Regions from separate parts of the Streptomyces sp. NPDC016469 genome, predicted to be linked through region 2. Evidence: riboswitches for the same ligand, from Rfam matches in the RefSeq annotation. Region 2 holds a riboswitch; the other holds the start of a gene.

What was found. Region 2 has a riboswitch for cyclic di-AMP ahead of ABZ565_RS11750 (NlpC/P60 family protein). Riboswitches for the same ligand answer to the same signal wherever they lie in the genome.
Positions count from the first base shown of each region.
Region 1: it holds a riboswitch for cyclic di-AMP, as region 2 does, so the genes downstream of both, ABZ565_RS14005 (M23 family metallopeptidase) here and ABZ565_RS11750 (NlpC/P60 family protein) in region 2, are expected to answer to the same signal.

Region 1 covers NZ_JBEYCQ010000010.1:127,548-135,157, reverse strand. Annotated here, with positions in the region: gene ABZ565_RS14015 (pitrilysin family protein) at 130-1,500, shown strand; gene ABZ565_RS14010 (pitrilysin family protein) at 1,527-2,909, shown strand; cyclic di-AMP (ydaO/yuaA leader) riboswitch at 3,138-3,304, shown strand; gene ABZ565_RS14005 (M23 family metallopeptidase) at 3,318-4,157, shown strand; gene ABZ565_RS14000 (GntR family transcriptional regulator) at 4,368-5,072, shown strand; gene ABZ565_RS13995 (HPr family phosphocarrier protein) at 5,244-5,525, opposite strand; gene ABZ565_RS13990 (GNAT family N-acetyltransferase) at 5,699-7,610, shown strand, end outside.
Region 2 covers NZ_JBEYCQ010000008.1:166,522-174,131, forward strand. Annotated here, with positions in the region: gene ABZ565_RS11735 (GNAT family N-acetyltransferase) at 1-85, opposite strand, end outside; gene ABZ565_RS11740 (NlpC/P60 family protein) at 128-1,174, opposite strand; gene ABZ565_RS11745 (hypothetical protein) at 1,484-1,837, shown strand; gene ABZ565_RS11750 (NlpC/P60 family protein) at 1,889-3,037, opposite strand; cyclic di-AMP (ydaO/yuaA leader) riboswitch at 3,036-3,186, opposite strand; gene pcrA (DNA helicase PcrA) at 3,348-5,786, shown strand; gene ABZ565_RS11760 (peptidoglycan DD-metalloendopeptidase family protein) at 5,844-7,298, opposite strand; gene ABZ565_RS11765 (alpha/beta fold hydrolase) at 7,498-7,610, opposite strand, start outside.

The DNA of each region.
Region 1 (7,610 bases), on a different contig from region 2:
CGCACGGGAACTTCGGCAGGTGCCGGTTCGCTTGCATACAGTGGCGGGTGTCTTGAAGCAACCTTCGAAGCAGCCTCCCGCAGCGGCTTCTTCATATGGACATCCAGTAGCGCGATCGAAGGGACGTACATGCCCATGGGTCACACGGCCACAGCCCAGGCCGGCTCCGGCGGCTTGACAGCGACCGAGCACCGTCTGGCCAACGGCCTGCGCGTGGTGCTCTCCGAGGACCATCTGACCCCGGTCGCGGCGGTGTGCCTCTGGTACGACGTCGGCTCCCGCCACGAGGTCAAGGGCCGTACGGGCCTGGCGCACCTCTTCGAGCACCTGATGTTCCAGGGCTCCGGCCAGGTCAAGGGGAACGGACACTTCGAGCTGGTGCAGGGCGCCGGCGGCTCGCTCAACGGGACGACCAGTTTCGAGCGGACCAACTACTTCGAGACGATGCCCACGCACCAGCTGGAGCTGGCCCTGTGGCTCGAGGCCGACCGGATGGGCTCTCTGCTCGCCGCGCTCGACGAGGAGTCCATGGAGAACCAGCGTGACGTCGTCAAGAACGAGCGCCGCCAGCGCTACGACAACGTCCCGTACGGCACCGCGTTCGAGCGGCTGACCGCGCTGGCCTACCCCGAGGGCCACCCGTACCACCACACCCCGATCGGCTCCATGGCCGACCTGGACGCGGCGACCCTGGAGGACGCCCGCGCCTTTTTCCGTACGTACTACGCGCCGAACAACGCGGTGCTGTCGGTCGTCGGCGACATCGACCCCGAGCAGACCCTCGCCTGGATCGAGAAGTACTTCGGCTCCATCCCCTCCCATGACGGCAAGCAGCCGCCGCGCGACGGCTCGCTGCCCACGGTCATGGGCGGTCAGCTGCGGGAGGAGGTACGCGAGGAGGTGCCGGCGCGCGCCCTGATGGCCGCGTACCGGCTGCCCCACGACGGCACCCGCGAGTGCGACGCCGCGGACCTCGCCCTGACCGTGCTCGGCGGCGGGGAGTCGTCCCGGCTGCACAACCGCCTGGTCCGACGCGACCGTACGGCCGTGGCCGCCGGTTTCGGACTGCTCCGGCTCGCCGGCGCGCCCTCCCTGGGCTGGCTCGACGTCAAGACGTCCGGCGGCGTGGAGGTGGCGGAGATCGAGGCCGCGGTCGACGAGGAGCTGGCCCGGTTCGCCGAGCACGGCCCCACGGCCGAGGAGATGGAGCGCGCCCAGGCCCAGTTGGAGCGCGAATGGCTGGACCGCCTCGGTACGGTCGCGGGCCGCGCCGACGAACTGTGCCGGTATGCCGTGCTGTTCGGCGACCCGCAGCTCGCGCTGTCCGCCGTGAACCGGGTCCTCGATGTCACCGCCGAGGAGGTCAAGGCCGCCGCGCAGGCGCAGCTGCGGCCCGACAACCGGGCGGTCCTGGTCTACGAACCGGTCGAGCCCGCCGAGGCCGCCGAAGAGGCCGACGCCGCCACCGACACCGACGCGCACGAAGGGGCGGACCAGTGACCGACGCTGCCGCGACTGAAGTTTCGATGCAGTTCCACCCCCAGCCCGCCCCCGGGGTGGCCCGGCCCTGGGCCTTCCCCGCGCCCGAGCGGGGTTCCCTGCCCAACGGCCTCACCGTCCTGCGCTGTCACCGCCCCGGCCAGCAGGTCGTCGCCGTCGAGATCTTCCTCGCCGCCCCCCTGGATGCCGAGCCCGAGGGTCTGGACGGCGTGGCCACGATCATGTCGCGCGCCCTGTCCGAGGGCACCGACAAGCGGAGCGCCGAGGAGTTCGCCGCCGAGCTGGAGCGGTGCGGCGCCACCCTCGACGCCCACGCCGACCATCCCGGTGTCCGGGTCTCCCTGGAGGTCCCGGCCTCCCGTCTGGCCAAGGCGCTCGGCCTGGTCGCCGAGGCGCTGCGGGCGCCGGCCTTCGCCGACAGCGAGATCGAGCGCCTGGTGCGCAACCGGCTGGACGAGATCCCGCACGAGCATGCCAACCCGGCCCGCCGCGCGGCCAAGCAGCTCTCCAAGGAGCTGTTCCCGGCCACGACCCGCATGTCGCGCCCGCGCCTGGGCACCGAGGAGACCATCGAGCGGATCGACGCCGCCGCCGTGCGGGCCTTCTACGACGCGCACATCCGCCCGTCCACCGCGACCGCCGTGGTCGTCGGCGACCTCACCGGCATCGACCTGGACGCACTGCTCGCCGAAACCCTCGGCGACTGGTCCGGGAACGCCTCCGAACCCCGCCCGGTCCCGCCGATCACGGCCGACGACACGGGCCGCGTGATCATCGTGGACCGCCCCGGCGCGGTGCAGACGCAGCTGCTGATCGGCCGCATCGGCGCCGACCGCCACGACAGTGTCTGGCCCGCCCAGGTCCTCGGCACCTACTGCCTGGGCGGCACGCTGACCTCCCGGCTCGACCGGGTGCTGCGCGAGGAGAAGGGGTACACCTACGGCGTGCGTGCCTTCGCCCAGGTGCTCCGCTCCGGCGCCGCCGACTCCGCCTCGGGGGCGGCGGGTGCCGCGATGCTGGCCATCAGCGGTTCCGTGGACACCGAGTCCACCGGACCGGCGCTGGACGATCTCTGGAAGGTGCTGCGGACGCTGGCCGCCGAGGGACTGACGGACGCCGAGCGCGAGACGGCCGTGCAGAATCTGGTGGGCGTCGCGCCCCTGAAGTTCGAGACGGCGGCCTCCGTCGCGAGCACCCTCGCCGATCAGGTGGAACAGCACCTCCCGGACGACTACCAGGCGACGCTGTACGCCCGGCTCGCCGAGACCGGCACGGTGGAGGCGACCGCGGCCGTGGTCAGCGCCTTCCCGGTGGACCGGCTGGTCACGGTCCTGGTCGGTGACGCCTCGCGCATCGAGGAGCCGGTCAGGGCGCTCGGCATCGGAGAGGTCTCGGTCGTCACCGGCTGATCTGTCGCTCAGCCCGCTGAGCGGGCGTAGGGGGCTCCGGCGCGCGGTCGCGCCGGAGCCCTCTACACGCGTGGTCACTTTCAATCCTTCTGCGCCTTTTGTTCGCCAAGGGGGCGGCGCCCCCTGTGGGATGCGCTACAAAACCCCTTGTCCGTTTGGTGGCGGGAAGTCCGTCCGCTTAGCGTCGGGTCCGCTGTCCGCCACTCGTACGCGCATCCGTGACGTACCGGGCAGCCATCGCCGAGTCCCCGTCAGGCGCGAGCCTGGGGAGCCGGGGACCCACGCAGTCCCTGGGGTGAATCGGATGTCCGCGCTCCGTCAGGGGTGAGGCGTCCGTAGGAGACCTTCCTGCTCCGAACCCGTCAGCTAACCCGGTAGGCGAGAAGGAAGGAAAGGACCAGCCACCCCATGGCGTTCACCCGTGCCACCGGGAAGCACCGTGCCCCGAGCCGCCTGACGCGCGCCGGCGCCAAGGCCGTCGGCGTCGCCACGCTCGCCGCCGGCGGTGTCATCGGCTCCCTGGCCTCACCGGCCCTCGCCGCCGACGCCGGGACGGCCCCCGCCGCCACCGAGACCGGCCTCTCCCAGCTGCTCGCCATCGAGACCACCCTGGCCGACCGGATCGACGCCCAGGCCGCGGTGCAGCACCACCAGGCCGAGGCCGCCGAGAAGAAGGCTGCGGCCAAGGCGAAGGCGGCGGCCAAGAAGAAGGCCGAGGCCGCGAAGAAGAAGGCCGCCGAGAAGGCCGCCAAGGCCAAGGAAGCGGCCAAGGCGAAGGCCAAGGCCACCCGCGAGGCGTCCGCCCGCGCCGGCCGCTCCACCGCCCGCACCGCGCTGGGCTCGTCCTACCGGCTGCCCGTCGCCGGCTCGTACGTGACCACCGGCTACAAGTCCAGCGGCTCGCTCTGGTCGTCCGGCAGCCACTCCGGCATCGACTTCCACGCCGCCTCCGGCAGCTCGGTCGTCGCCGTCGGCGCCGGCACCGTCGTGGAGGCCGGCTGGGGCGGGGCGTACGGCAACAACATCGTGCTCCGGATGACGGACGGCACGTACACCCAGTACGGCCACCTCTCCTCGATCGGGGTCTCCGTCGGCCAGAGCGTCGCGGCCGGTCAGCAGATCGGGCTCTCCGGCTCGACCGGCAACTCCACGGGCCCGCACCTCCACTTCGAGGCCCGGACCACCCCTTCCTACGGCTCCGACATGGACCCGGTCGCCTATCTGCGCGCTCACGGCGTCAGCGTCTGACCGGGCTGAAGCCCCACACCGATGGCCCCGGCATCCCGCCGGGGCCATCGCCGTGCCCGCGCCTCCCCGCACACCTTCCGCCGCTCGACCGCGGCCAAAAGATATTCATGAATTCCCGCCCGGCATCGGAAATGCGAGCGCATTGCAATAGAGTCGCGCCAGAGGTGTCGATCGGCCGCTGTTCGCGGGGATTGAGGCGGAGGTTCGGACATGCGTGTTCCGGCGCATTCGGTATGCACGGCAATCCGTGACGACATCGTCTCCGGTGTCTTCGAACGCGGCAGCCGGCTCACCGAGGAGGTGCTCGCACGGCGTTACGGGGTGTCCCGCGTCCCCGTACGGGAAGCGCTGCGCACCCTGGAGTCGGAGGGCTTCGTCGTCACCCGCAGACACGCCGGAGCCTGCGTCGCCGAGCCGTCGGAGCAGGAGGCCGCCGACCTCCTGGAAGTCCGCATGCTGCTGGAACCGCTGAGCGCCGCCCGCGCGGCCCAGCGCCGGACGGAGGCCCACCTCAAGGTGTTGCGCGGCCTGGTCAGGCTCGGTCAGGAGCGGGCCCGCCGCGACGAGGGCGAGGACCTGCGCTCCCTGGCCGGCTGGTTCCACGAGACCCTGGCCCAGGCATCCGGCAGCCCCGGTCTCATCGCCCTCCTCACCCAGCTCCGCCACAAGATCGCCTGGATGTACGCGGTCGACCAGCCGGCCCGCCCGGCCGAAGCCTGGGCCGAGCACGGGGCCCTTGTGGACGCCGTGGCACGCCGGGACGCGGAGCGGGCGAGGGCCCTGGCCGCGCAGCTGGCCGAACGCCATGGCGCCGTGCACCGGCTCCGCCGCACCGCCCGCGCCACCACCGTGCCCAGGGCCGGCCATGTGAGGACTTCGCAACGTGCCGTAAACACCGCGAGCGGCCGGAATTAACAAAGGGCGCGTACGAATAAAGAAAGAGGCGTGCAAAAGCCGGAAACGTGTAGCGCCGCCTTTTCTTTCCGGCCGTCATGGCTTCGGCCACGCGCACGCAAAAGCCGCGGCGCCCCATGCAGGGGGCCGCGGCTTTCACGTAAGAATTCCGGCGGTGTCGGCCGCTCGGGTTCAGACGGTCTCCGGGAGCTCCTCGAGGCCCTCGGCGACCAGCTTCGCCAGGCGGTCCAGGGCGGCCTCGGCGTTGTCCGCGTCGGACGCGAGCACGATCTCCTCGCCGCCCTGGGCGCCGAGACCGAGCACCGCGAGCATGGAGGCCGCGTTCACCGGGTTGCCGTCCGCCTTGGCGATGGTGACGGGGACGCCGGAGGCCGTAGCGGCACGGACGAAGATGGAAGCGGGGCGGGCGTGCAGGCCCTCGGCCCAACCGACGTTTACGCGGCGCTCAGCCATGGTTCTGCCCTTCAAGAATCAGCGGTTGTCTAGACCAGTGTCTCATGTGGTGCGCGATGCTCCGGGCAGACCCGCGGGCCCTCCCGGGCGCCGCGCCCACGGTCGTCCGGAGACCTCAGACTGCCCCGGCCCCGGCACCCCCGCGACCCGTGCGACAGCCGTAGGCTTTCCCCATGCAGCCCTCTCCGGAGCAGAGTCCGCATCACGCCTACCCCGATCACTGGGAGGCGGACGTGGTGCTCCGCGACGGCGGCACCGCGCGGATCAGGCCGATCACCACGGACGACGCCGAGCGGCTGGTCAGCTTCTACGAGCAGGTTTCGGACGAGTCGAAGTACTACCGCTTCTTCGCGCCCTACCCCCGGCTCTCGGCCAAGGACGTCCACCGCTTCACCCATCACGACTACGTCGACAGGGTGGGCCTGGCCGTCACCGTGGGCGGCGAGTTCATCGCCACCGTCCGCTACGACCGGATCGACGCGACCGGCCGCCCCGCCTCGGCCCCCGCCGACGAGGCCGAGGTCGCCTTCCTCGTCCAGGACGCCCACCAGGGCCGGGGAGTGGCCTCCACCCTGCTCGAACACATCGCGGCTGTCGCCCGCGAACGCGGCATCCGGCGCTTCGCGGCTGAAGTGCTGCCCGCCAACACCAAGATGATCAAGGTGTTCCGGGACGCCGGTTACACCCAGCAGCGCAGCTTCGAGGACGGTTCCGTCCACCTCACCCTGGACCTCGAACCCACCGCCGAATCCCTCGCCGTCCAGCGCGCCCGCGAACAGCGCGCCGAGGCCAAGTCCGTGCAGCGGCTGCTCGCCCCCGGCTCCGTCGCCGTCATCGGCGTCGGCCGCACCCCCGGCGGTGTCGGCCGCACCGTCCTGCGCAACCTGCTCGGCGCGGGCTTCACCGGCCGCGTCCACGCGGTGAACAGCGCATTCTCCGCCGGACAGGACACCATCGACGGGGTCCCCGCGCACCGCTCCCTGGGCGAGATCGGCGAGCCGGTCGACCTCGCGGTGGTCGCCGTGCCCGCCGACCGGGTCCCGGAGGCCGTCGCGGACTGCGGCGAACACGGCGTCCAGGGACTGGTGGTCCTCTCCGCCGGTTACGCCGAGTGGGGCGCCGAGGGCCGCGAGCGCCAGCGGGAACTGGTGCGCCAGGCCCGTTCGTACGGCATGCGGATCATCGGGCCCAACGCCTTCGGGATCATCAACAACTCCGAGGCGGTCCGGCTCAACGCCTCGCTCGCCCCGGACCGGCCCGCCTCCGGGCACATCGGCCTGTTCACCCAGTCCGGCGCCATCGGCATCGCCCTGCTCTCCGGGCTCTACCGGCGCGGGGCGGGCCTCTCCACCTTCATCTCGGCCGGCAACCGCGCCGACATCTCCGGCAACGACTTCCTCCAGTACTGGTACGAGGACCCGGACACCGATGTCGCCCTGCTCTACCTGGAATCACTGGGCAACCCCCGCAAGTTCACCCGGCTCGCCCGCCGCACCGCCGCCGTGAAGCCGGTGGTCGTGGTCAAGGGCGCCCGGCACAGCGGCTCCACCCCGCCCGGCCACGCCGTCCCGGTCAGCCGCATCCCCGACTCCACGGTCTCCGCGCTGATGCGGCAGGCGGGCGTCATCCGCGTCGACACGGTCACGGAGATGGTCGACGCCGGGCTGCTCCTCGCCGACCAGCCGCTCCCGGCCGGCGGACGCGTCGCCATCCTCGGCAACTCGGAGTCCCTCGGGCTGCTCACGTACGACGCGTGCCTGGCCGAGGGGCTGCGCCCGCGCCCGCCCATCGACCTCACCACCTCCGCCACCCCGCAGGACTTCCGGGACGCGCTGTCGGCGGCGCTGGCCGATGGAGCGTGCGACGCCGTGATCGTGACGGCGATCCCCTGGGTCGGCGAGAACGGCGAGGCGGAGTCGGGCGACGGCGAGGTCCTGGCCACCGCCCTGCACGCGGCGGCCGCCGCGGGACCGGCCAAGCCGGTCGCCGTGGTCCACGTCGAGATCGGCGGCCTGGCGGAGGCGCTGTCCGCCGCCACCAGCACCGTGGCCCAGCAGCGCCCGGCCACGCAGCCGTTCGCGGCGG
Region 2 (7,610 bases):
TCACGAAGGGCCCGACGCGGACATGGTCCGGGGAGCGCAGCGTGAGCGTACGGGCATGGGTCTGGACATCGGCGTCCATCGGCATGTTCGGGTGTCCTTCGGGCCGTTGAGATCAAGAGGCCGGAGCCTATGCCACCCGGGTCGCCCCCGCGAAGGGCATTTCGTCGATGGGCGCGATCCGGACCGGGGCCCCGGGGCGCGGGGCGTGGATCATCCGGCCGTTCCCGATGTACAGGCCGACATGGCTGACGCCCGAATAGAAGAACACCAGGTCCCCGGGGGCCAGCTGGGAGCGCGGGACCCGCTGCCCGGCGTTGATCTGGGTGTACGTGGTCCGGGGCAGCGAGACCCCGGCGGCGCGCCAGGCGGCCTGGGTGAGCCCGGAACAGTCGAAGGAGTCCGGCCCGGTCGCGCCCCACACGTACGGCTTGCCCAGGGCGCTGTAGGCGAAGGCGACCGCCTGGGCGGCGCGGGCGTTGGGCGCGGCGACGGCGGCGCGCGGTGCGCTCCGGTCCGCGTGGCCGGCCCCGCGCCCGTTCTCGGAGGCGTCGTAGGAGGCGCGCTCGGCCGGGGTGAGGCGGGCGAGCAGGCGGCGGGCCTCGGCCAGCTTGGCGCGGACGGTCGCCCGGTGCTCCTTCAGGGCGGCCTGCCGGGCGGCCAGCTCGGTGAGCTTCCCGGCCGCCTCGGCGCGTACCTGGGCGATCTCCGCGACCTGGCGGCGCACCGAGCGCACCTCGGCGGCCCGGCGTTCACCCGCCTGCTCCGCGTAGGTGGCGCGGCGCAGGTACTGGTCGGGGTCGGAGGAGAGCGCCAGCTGCACGGAGGGGTCGATCCCGGCGGACCGGTACTGCGCGGCGGCGTAGGCGCCGAGCACGTCGCGGGCGCTGTTGAGGCGCGCGGTCCTGCGGGCGGCCTCGTCGCGCAGGGCGTCGACCGACTCGGCGGCGGCGGTCGCCTCGGACTTCGCGCCGTTGTACTTCTCGGTGGCGACCTCCGCCTCCCGGTACAGCCGGTCCACCTGGGCCTTGACCTGCCGTGCGGTGGGCGCGGGGTCCGCGTGCGCGGCTCCCGGCAGCACGGCGGCCGTCGCGGCTCCGGCGACGGCGAGGGTCGCCGCGGTCCGGGCCGCGGAGGCGGTGGTGAGGCGCTGCCTGGGTTTGCGATGCGCTGCCACGGGGGCGGGCGTCCTTCCGTACGACGGCCCGGCGGGGTCTACCGGCGGGCTTCTCCGGTGGCCGGCGAGGACGGTTCCTGGTCCACGGCCACCGGGAAGGGACGCTAATCCCAGGTCACGGGAAGGTGTCGTCATGACGGTTATTGCCCGCTCTTGGCGTGGCATTGTCGCCGGATGACCGCCTATGAAGCGTGAGTGACCGGGAAAAGGGCCACAGAAGCAGGCAAAAAGTGCATTCATCATTCAAGCGGCCCGTAGGTCCCACCCTGCCCGGAGCGGTTCAGGGAGAGGGCTCTAGGGTGCGGAACCATGCGCGTACTCATCGATTTCGTCGTCGCCCTGCACATCATCGGCATCGCCGCCCTGCTCGGCGGCTTCCTCGGCCAGATGAAGGCGATGAAGGCCGGCACCGCCCGGTTCGTCCCCGGCATGCTGCACGGCGCGCTCACCATGCTCGTCACCGGCGTCGCCCTGGTCGGCCTGGACCAGGCCGACGACCACCCCGTGAACAACGTCAAGATCGGGATCAAGCTGCTGTTCCTGGTCGTGATCCTGGGGCTCGTCTACGTCAAGCGGGACGAGGAGAAGGTCGAGAAGGGGTTCTTCGCGGCGGTCGGCGCGCTGACCCTGGCGAACATCTTCATCGCCACGCTCTGGACCTGAGCGGCGGTACGCGGGAGAGCCGGCCCGCGCGGGCCGGCTCCCCTTCCGCGGTCAGGCGGGGCGCACACTCCCGTAGATCGGCATGTAGTAGATCGACTCCTCGCGCACGTTCGCCCCGGGCTTCGGCGCGTGGATCATCATTCCGTCGCCCTTGTAGATCCCGACGTGGCTGATGTCGTCGTAGAAGAACACCAGGTCACCGGGTTGCAGGTCGGCCGTGGCGATCCTGGTGCCGACATTCACCTGGTCCCAGGTGGTACGCGGGATGTCGACGCCCGCCGCCTTCCAGGCCGCCTGCGTCAGCCCCGAGCAGTCGTACGAGGAGGGGCCGGTCGCCCCCCAGACGTACGGCTTGCCGATCTGGGCGCGGGCGAACGCGAGGACCTTCTCCGCCTTCGTGGACGCGCTGCTGCCGGAGCCGGCGTCGGAGCCCGAGCCCGTCTCCGTACCGCTGCCGCCCGACTCCTCGGCCTTCCGCTCGGCCTCCTTCCTTGCGGCGGCCTGCTTCTTCGCCAGCTCCGCCGCCTTCCGCTTCGCCTCCGCCTCCTTCTTCCGCTCCAGCTCCGCCAGGCGCGCCTTCTCCTCGGCGGTCAGCTTCGAGAGCAGCGTCCGGGCCTCGGCCAGCTTCGTCCGGACGTTCTCCTTGCTGGTGCGCAGCGCGGCCTGCGACTCGGTCAGCGTCTCCAGGCTCTCCACGGCCTCGGCCCGCTGCTCGGACGCCTTCGCCTGCTGCGTACGGAACTCCGTGACCGCCTGCTGCTGGCGCTCGGCCATGCGGTCCATGAGGTGGGTCTGGTCGAAGAACGACTGCGGGTCGTCGGCGAGGAAGAAGGTGGCGGTCGGTGCGAGGCCGCCGTTGCGGTACTGGGCGGCGGCGTAGTTGCCCAGCGTTCTGCGGGCGTCGTTCAGCTTCTCGGTGCGCTTGGCCACGTCGTCGAGCAGCGTGTCGACCTTGGACCGCTGCTTGTCCGTGGCCTCCTTGGCCTGGTTGTACTTCTGGGTCGCGTTCCCGGCCTGCCGGTAGAGGTCGTCCACCTTCTTCTGGACTTCCTCGATGCTCGGCTTCGGCGTCGGCGCGGCCATCGCGCTCTGCGAGGACAGCAGGGTCACCGAGGCCAGCGCGGCCGAGGTCAGCCCGACGGCGGGGATGGTGGAGCGCACCCGGGGGCGCGGTTTGCGATGCGACGCCAAGGCCGGCATCTCCTTCCGTGGACCGCCTACCGGGTTAGCTGTCGGGTTCGGGCGGAACGGAAGGCTGCCCTACGGTCCGGTGGGGGAGGACCGATTCACCCCGGTGCTGCGTGTGGGTCCCCGGTTCCGGGCGGGCCCGGATTCGGCGTGGAGGCACGTTCGGCGTGGGTCGCCTCTGGGGGTACGGGCCGTCCGAACGTGCACGCTAGCCAACTCATGGGGCCGCTGTGAAGGTTGGTGTGCGATATGCCCGATACATTTTCGTGACCTTCTCGGAGCGGGCCGCGCTGTCAGTCGGGCGCCTTAGACTCGGACAGCGATGAGCAGCCTCTTTGACGACAGTTTCCTGGCCGGCCTCCAGCACGAGGAGGAAGGGCCCCCGCCGCCCCCCGAGGACTCCGCACCCGAAGCGGTGCCGGAGGACCTGTTCGCGGGCGTGTTCGACGGGCCCCCGCCGGTCCGTGACGCGTACTACCGCGACGGCGCGCACCGCCCCGTCATCGACCCCGAGGCGCTGCTCGACGGGCTGAACACCGAGCAGCGCGCCGCCGTCGTGCACGCCGGGTCGCCCCTGCTCATCGTCGCCGGTGCCGGCTCCGGCAAGACCAGGGTGCTCACCCACCGCATCGCGCACCTGCTGGCCGAGCGGGGCGTCCACCCCGGCCAGATCCTGGCGATCACCTTCACCAACAAGGCCGCCGGTGAGATGAAGGAGCGCGTCGAGCAGCTGGTCGGGCCCCGGGCCAACGCCATGTGGGTCATGACCTTCCACAGCGCCTGCGTCCGCATCCTGCGCCGCGAGTCGAAGAAGCTCGGCTTCACGTCCTCGTTCTCGATCTACGACGCGGCCGACTCCAAGCGGCTCATGGCCCTGGTCTGCCGCGACCTGGAGCTGGACCCGAAGCGCTACCCGCCGAAGTCCTTCACCGCCAAGGTCTCCAACCTCAAGAACGAGCTCATCGACGAGGAGACCTTCGCGGGCCAGGCTGCCGACGGCTTCGAGAAGACGCTCGCCCAGGCGTACGCGATGTACCAGGCCCGGCTGCGCGAGGCCAACGCGCTGGACTTCGACGACATCATCATGACGACGGTCCATCTGCTCCAGGCGTTCCCCGACGTCGCCGAGCACTACCGCCGCCGCTTCCGGCACGTCCTCGTGGACGAGTACCAGGACACCAACCACGCCCAGTACACGCTGGTACGCGAGCTGGTCGGCCCGGCCGGTCCCGAGAACGCCCCCGCCGAGCTGTGCGTCGTGGGGGACGCGGACCAGTCGATCTACGCCTTCCGGGGCGCGACCATCCGTAACATCCTCCAGTTCGAGGAGGACTACCCGGACGCGACGACGATCCTCCTGGAGCAGAACTACCGCTCCACCCAGACGATCCTGTCCGCCGCCAACGCGGTCATCGAGCGCAACGAGAGCCGCCGCCCCAAGAACCTCTGGACCAACGCCGGCACCGGCGCCCGCATCACGGGCTACGTCGCGGACACCGAGCACGACGAGGCGCAGTTCGTCGCCGAGGAGATCGACCGCCTCACCGACGCGGGCGACGCGAAGGCCGGCGACGTCGCCGTCTTCTACCGGACGAACGCGCAGTCCCGTGTGTTCGAGGAGATCTTCATCCGCGTCGGCCTGCCCTACAAGGTCGTCGGCGGCGTCCGCTTCTACGAGCGCAAGGAGGTCCGGGACGTCCTGGCCTACCTGCGGGTCCTCGCCAACCCCGAGGACACCGTCCCGCTCCGCCGCATCCTCAACGTCCCCAAGCGCGGCATCGGCGACCGCGCCGAGGCCATGATCGACGCGCTCTCGCTGCGGGAGAAGATCACCTTCCCGCAGGCGCTGCGCCGCGTGGACGAGGCGTACGGCATGGCCGCCCGCTCCGCCAACGCCGTGAAGCGGTTCAACACGCTGATGGAGGAGCTGCGCACGGTCGTGGAGTCCGGCGCCGGGCCCGCCGTGGTGCTGGAAGCGGTCCTGGAGCGTACGGGCTATCTCGCCGAGCTCCAGGCGTCCACCGACCCGCAGGACGAGACCCGCATCGAGAACCTCCAGGAGCTGGCCGCCGTCGCCCTGGAATTCGAGCAGGACCGGAGCGAGGAGGAGGGCGCGGGCACGCTCGCGGAGTTCCTGGAGCAGGTCGCGCTCGTCGCCGACTCCGACCAGATCCCCGACGAGGACACCGACGGCTCCGGCGTCATCACGCTGATGACCCTGCACACCGCGAAGGGCCTCGAATTCCCGGTCGTCTTCCTGACCGGCATGGAGGACGGCGTCTTCCCGCACATGCGGGCGCTCGGCCAGGTCAAGGAGCTGGAGGAGGAGCGCCGCCTCGCGTACGTCGGCATCACCCGCGCCCGCGAGCGGCTGTATCTGACCCGGGCCGCCATGCGCAGCGCCTGGGGCCAGCCCTCGTACAACCCGCCGTCGCGGTTCCTGGAGGAGATCCCGGACCAGCACCTGGACTGGAAGCGGAAGGGCCCGATGGCCGCCCCGGCGGGCCCCACCTCGGGCATCACCTCGTCGCTCTCCGCCTCCCGCGCCCGCTCCGGCCCCTCCGGCTTCGCGACCCGGCGGACCTCGGACAAGCCGACGATCACCCTGGTGGCGGGCGACCGGGTCACGCACGACCAGTTCGGCCTGGGCACGGTGACGGCCGTCGAGGGCGTCGGTGACCAGGCGAAGGCCACGGTCGACTTCGGCGACGACCGCCCCAAGAAGCTGCTCCTGCGGTACGCGCCGGTGCAGAAGCTCTGAGAACGCGGCGGCGGCCGGAGCCCCCGAGGCCCCGGCCGCCGCAGTCGTTCATCCCGCTCAGGTCGGGTTGACCCCGTGCCCGCGCAGCCACGGCAGCGGGTCGATCGCCGCGCCGCCGCCCGGCCGCACCTCGAAGTGCATGTGCGGACCGGTCGAGTTCCCGGAGCTCCCGGAGTACGCGATGACGTCACCGGCCTTGACCGGGCCCGAGCGGATACGGGTGCTGCTGAGGTGGCAGTACCAGGTCTCCGTGCCGTCGGCCATGGTCACGATGGCCATGTTGCCGTAGGCGCTGTTGTACTGCGTACGGACCGTGCCGTCGGTCGCCGCCATCACCGGGGTGCCGTACTGGACGGGGAAGTCGATGCCCGTGTGCACGGACATCCAGTTGACGCCCGCCTGCCCGAAGTAGGCGCTCAGCCCGTGCTGCTTGACCGGCAGCACGAACTTGGGGCGCAGGGCCTCCTTGCGGGCGGCCTCGTCCTCGCGCCTCTTCCTCTCGGCGGCCTGCCGCTCCTTCAGGTCGATGCGTTCCTGGGTGCGGCTGGCGCGGTCCGCGAAGTTCTCGGCGTCGGCGCTGAGGTTGGCGAGCTGGGTGTCCAGTTCGTTGTTGGCCGCGACCGGCTTGACCGTGCCGGGGTCGGCGGCGGCCATGGTGGTGGTCGCGTCCTTCTTCGTCTCGTCCCCGCCCATGCCGCTCACGGAGGCGGCGGCGATCCCGGCCACGCTCATCACGCAGGCGGAGGGAACGGCGACGGTGAGGAGTGCGGAACGCTTCGCGGGGGTACGCCTGCGGCTGCGGCCACCGCCGCGGCGGGGCTCGGCGGGGGCGAGATCGGGGTGCGGCTCGGCGGCGCCGACCGGCTCGTCGTCGTCGGCGGCGCGGCGGTGGGATTCGTACGGGTCGTAGTCGTGGGAGCCGTGCCCGTCGTACGACGCGTAGGTCTCGTACGTCTCCGAGGGGGCGGCCTGTTCGGCTTCGTTCGAGGCGGCCGGGCTTTGCACATTTTGCTCTTCGGGCCCGGGCGTGGCGCCGGTGTTCCAGGCGGTGGCGTCGTACACGCCGGTGTCGTAGGTCCCCGTGTCGTCGGAGGGCCACGCGGTCGCGGCTGCGGTCCAGGTGGTGGTGTCCCACTGGCCGGAGGAGTCCGGGGCGCCGCCCTGGGACGGGATGCCGGGGGCGTAGGCCTCCGTCGGCAGCCAGGCCGTGGCGGTGTCGTACTGCGGCGTTCCGTCGTACTGGGTGGCGTCGTACTGCGCGTGCGGCGGGGCCTGGTAGCCGTGGTGCGCGCCCGTGTCCCACTGGGTGGTGTCGTACGAGCCGCCGTACCCCGTCTCACCGCCGGTGTACGGGATGCCGTAGCCCTGCGAGGTGTCGTACGAGGCGTCATAGCCGCCGTCGTGGGTGATGCCGGTGCCGGGGAGGGAGCCGAAGAGCGGATCCGTCTCGAAGCTGCCTGTGGAGTAGCCGTCGTATCCGGCATACCCGGCGTGGGGGTGCTGGTCGTTCACCAACTTCTCTCTCGCCTCGGCAGCAGGACCAGGTTCCGGGGCCGTGGGGTACCCCGGGAGAACTGGCGGCGACTGTACCCGGCGGTATCCGCCGTCGACAATCTTCGACGGCGTCGGGGCGCCCGGGAAAACGGGCAATCGGCCGTCTTTCGACGGCGCCCGCACAGAGCCTTGGCTCTATGTTCGAAGTTTGTTCGGTTTAGGCGGCGGGGGTGGAAGGGGTGGTCCCGGGCGCGGTCCGGGGTGCCTCCCGGGCGGGCTCCGCGTCGTCCAGCGCCTGGCGCACGGCCGCCGCCACCGCCGGGTGCACCG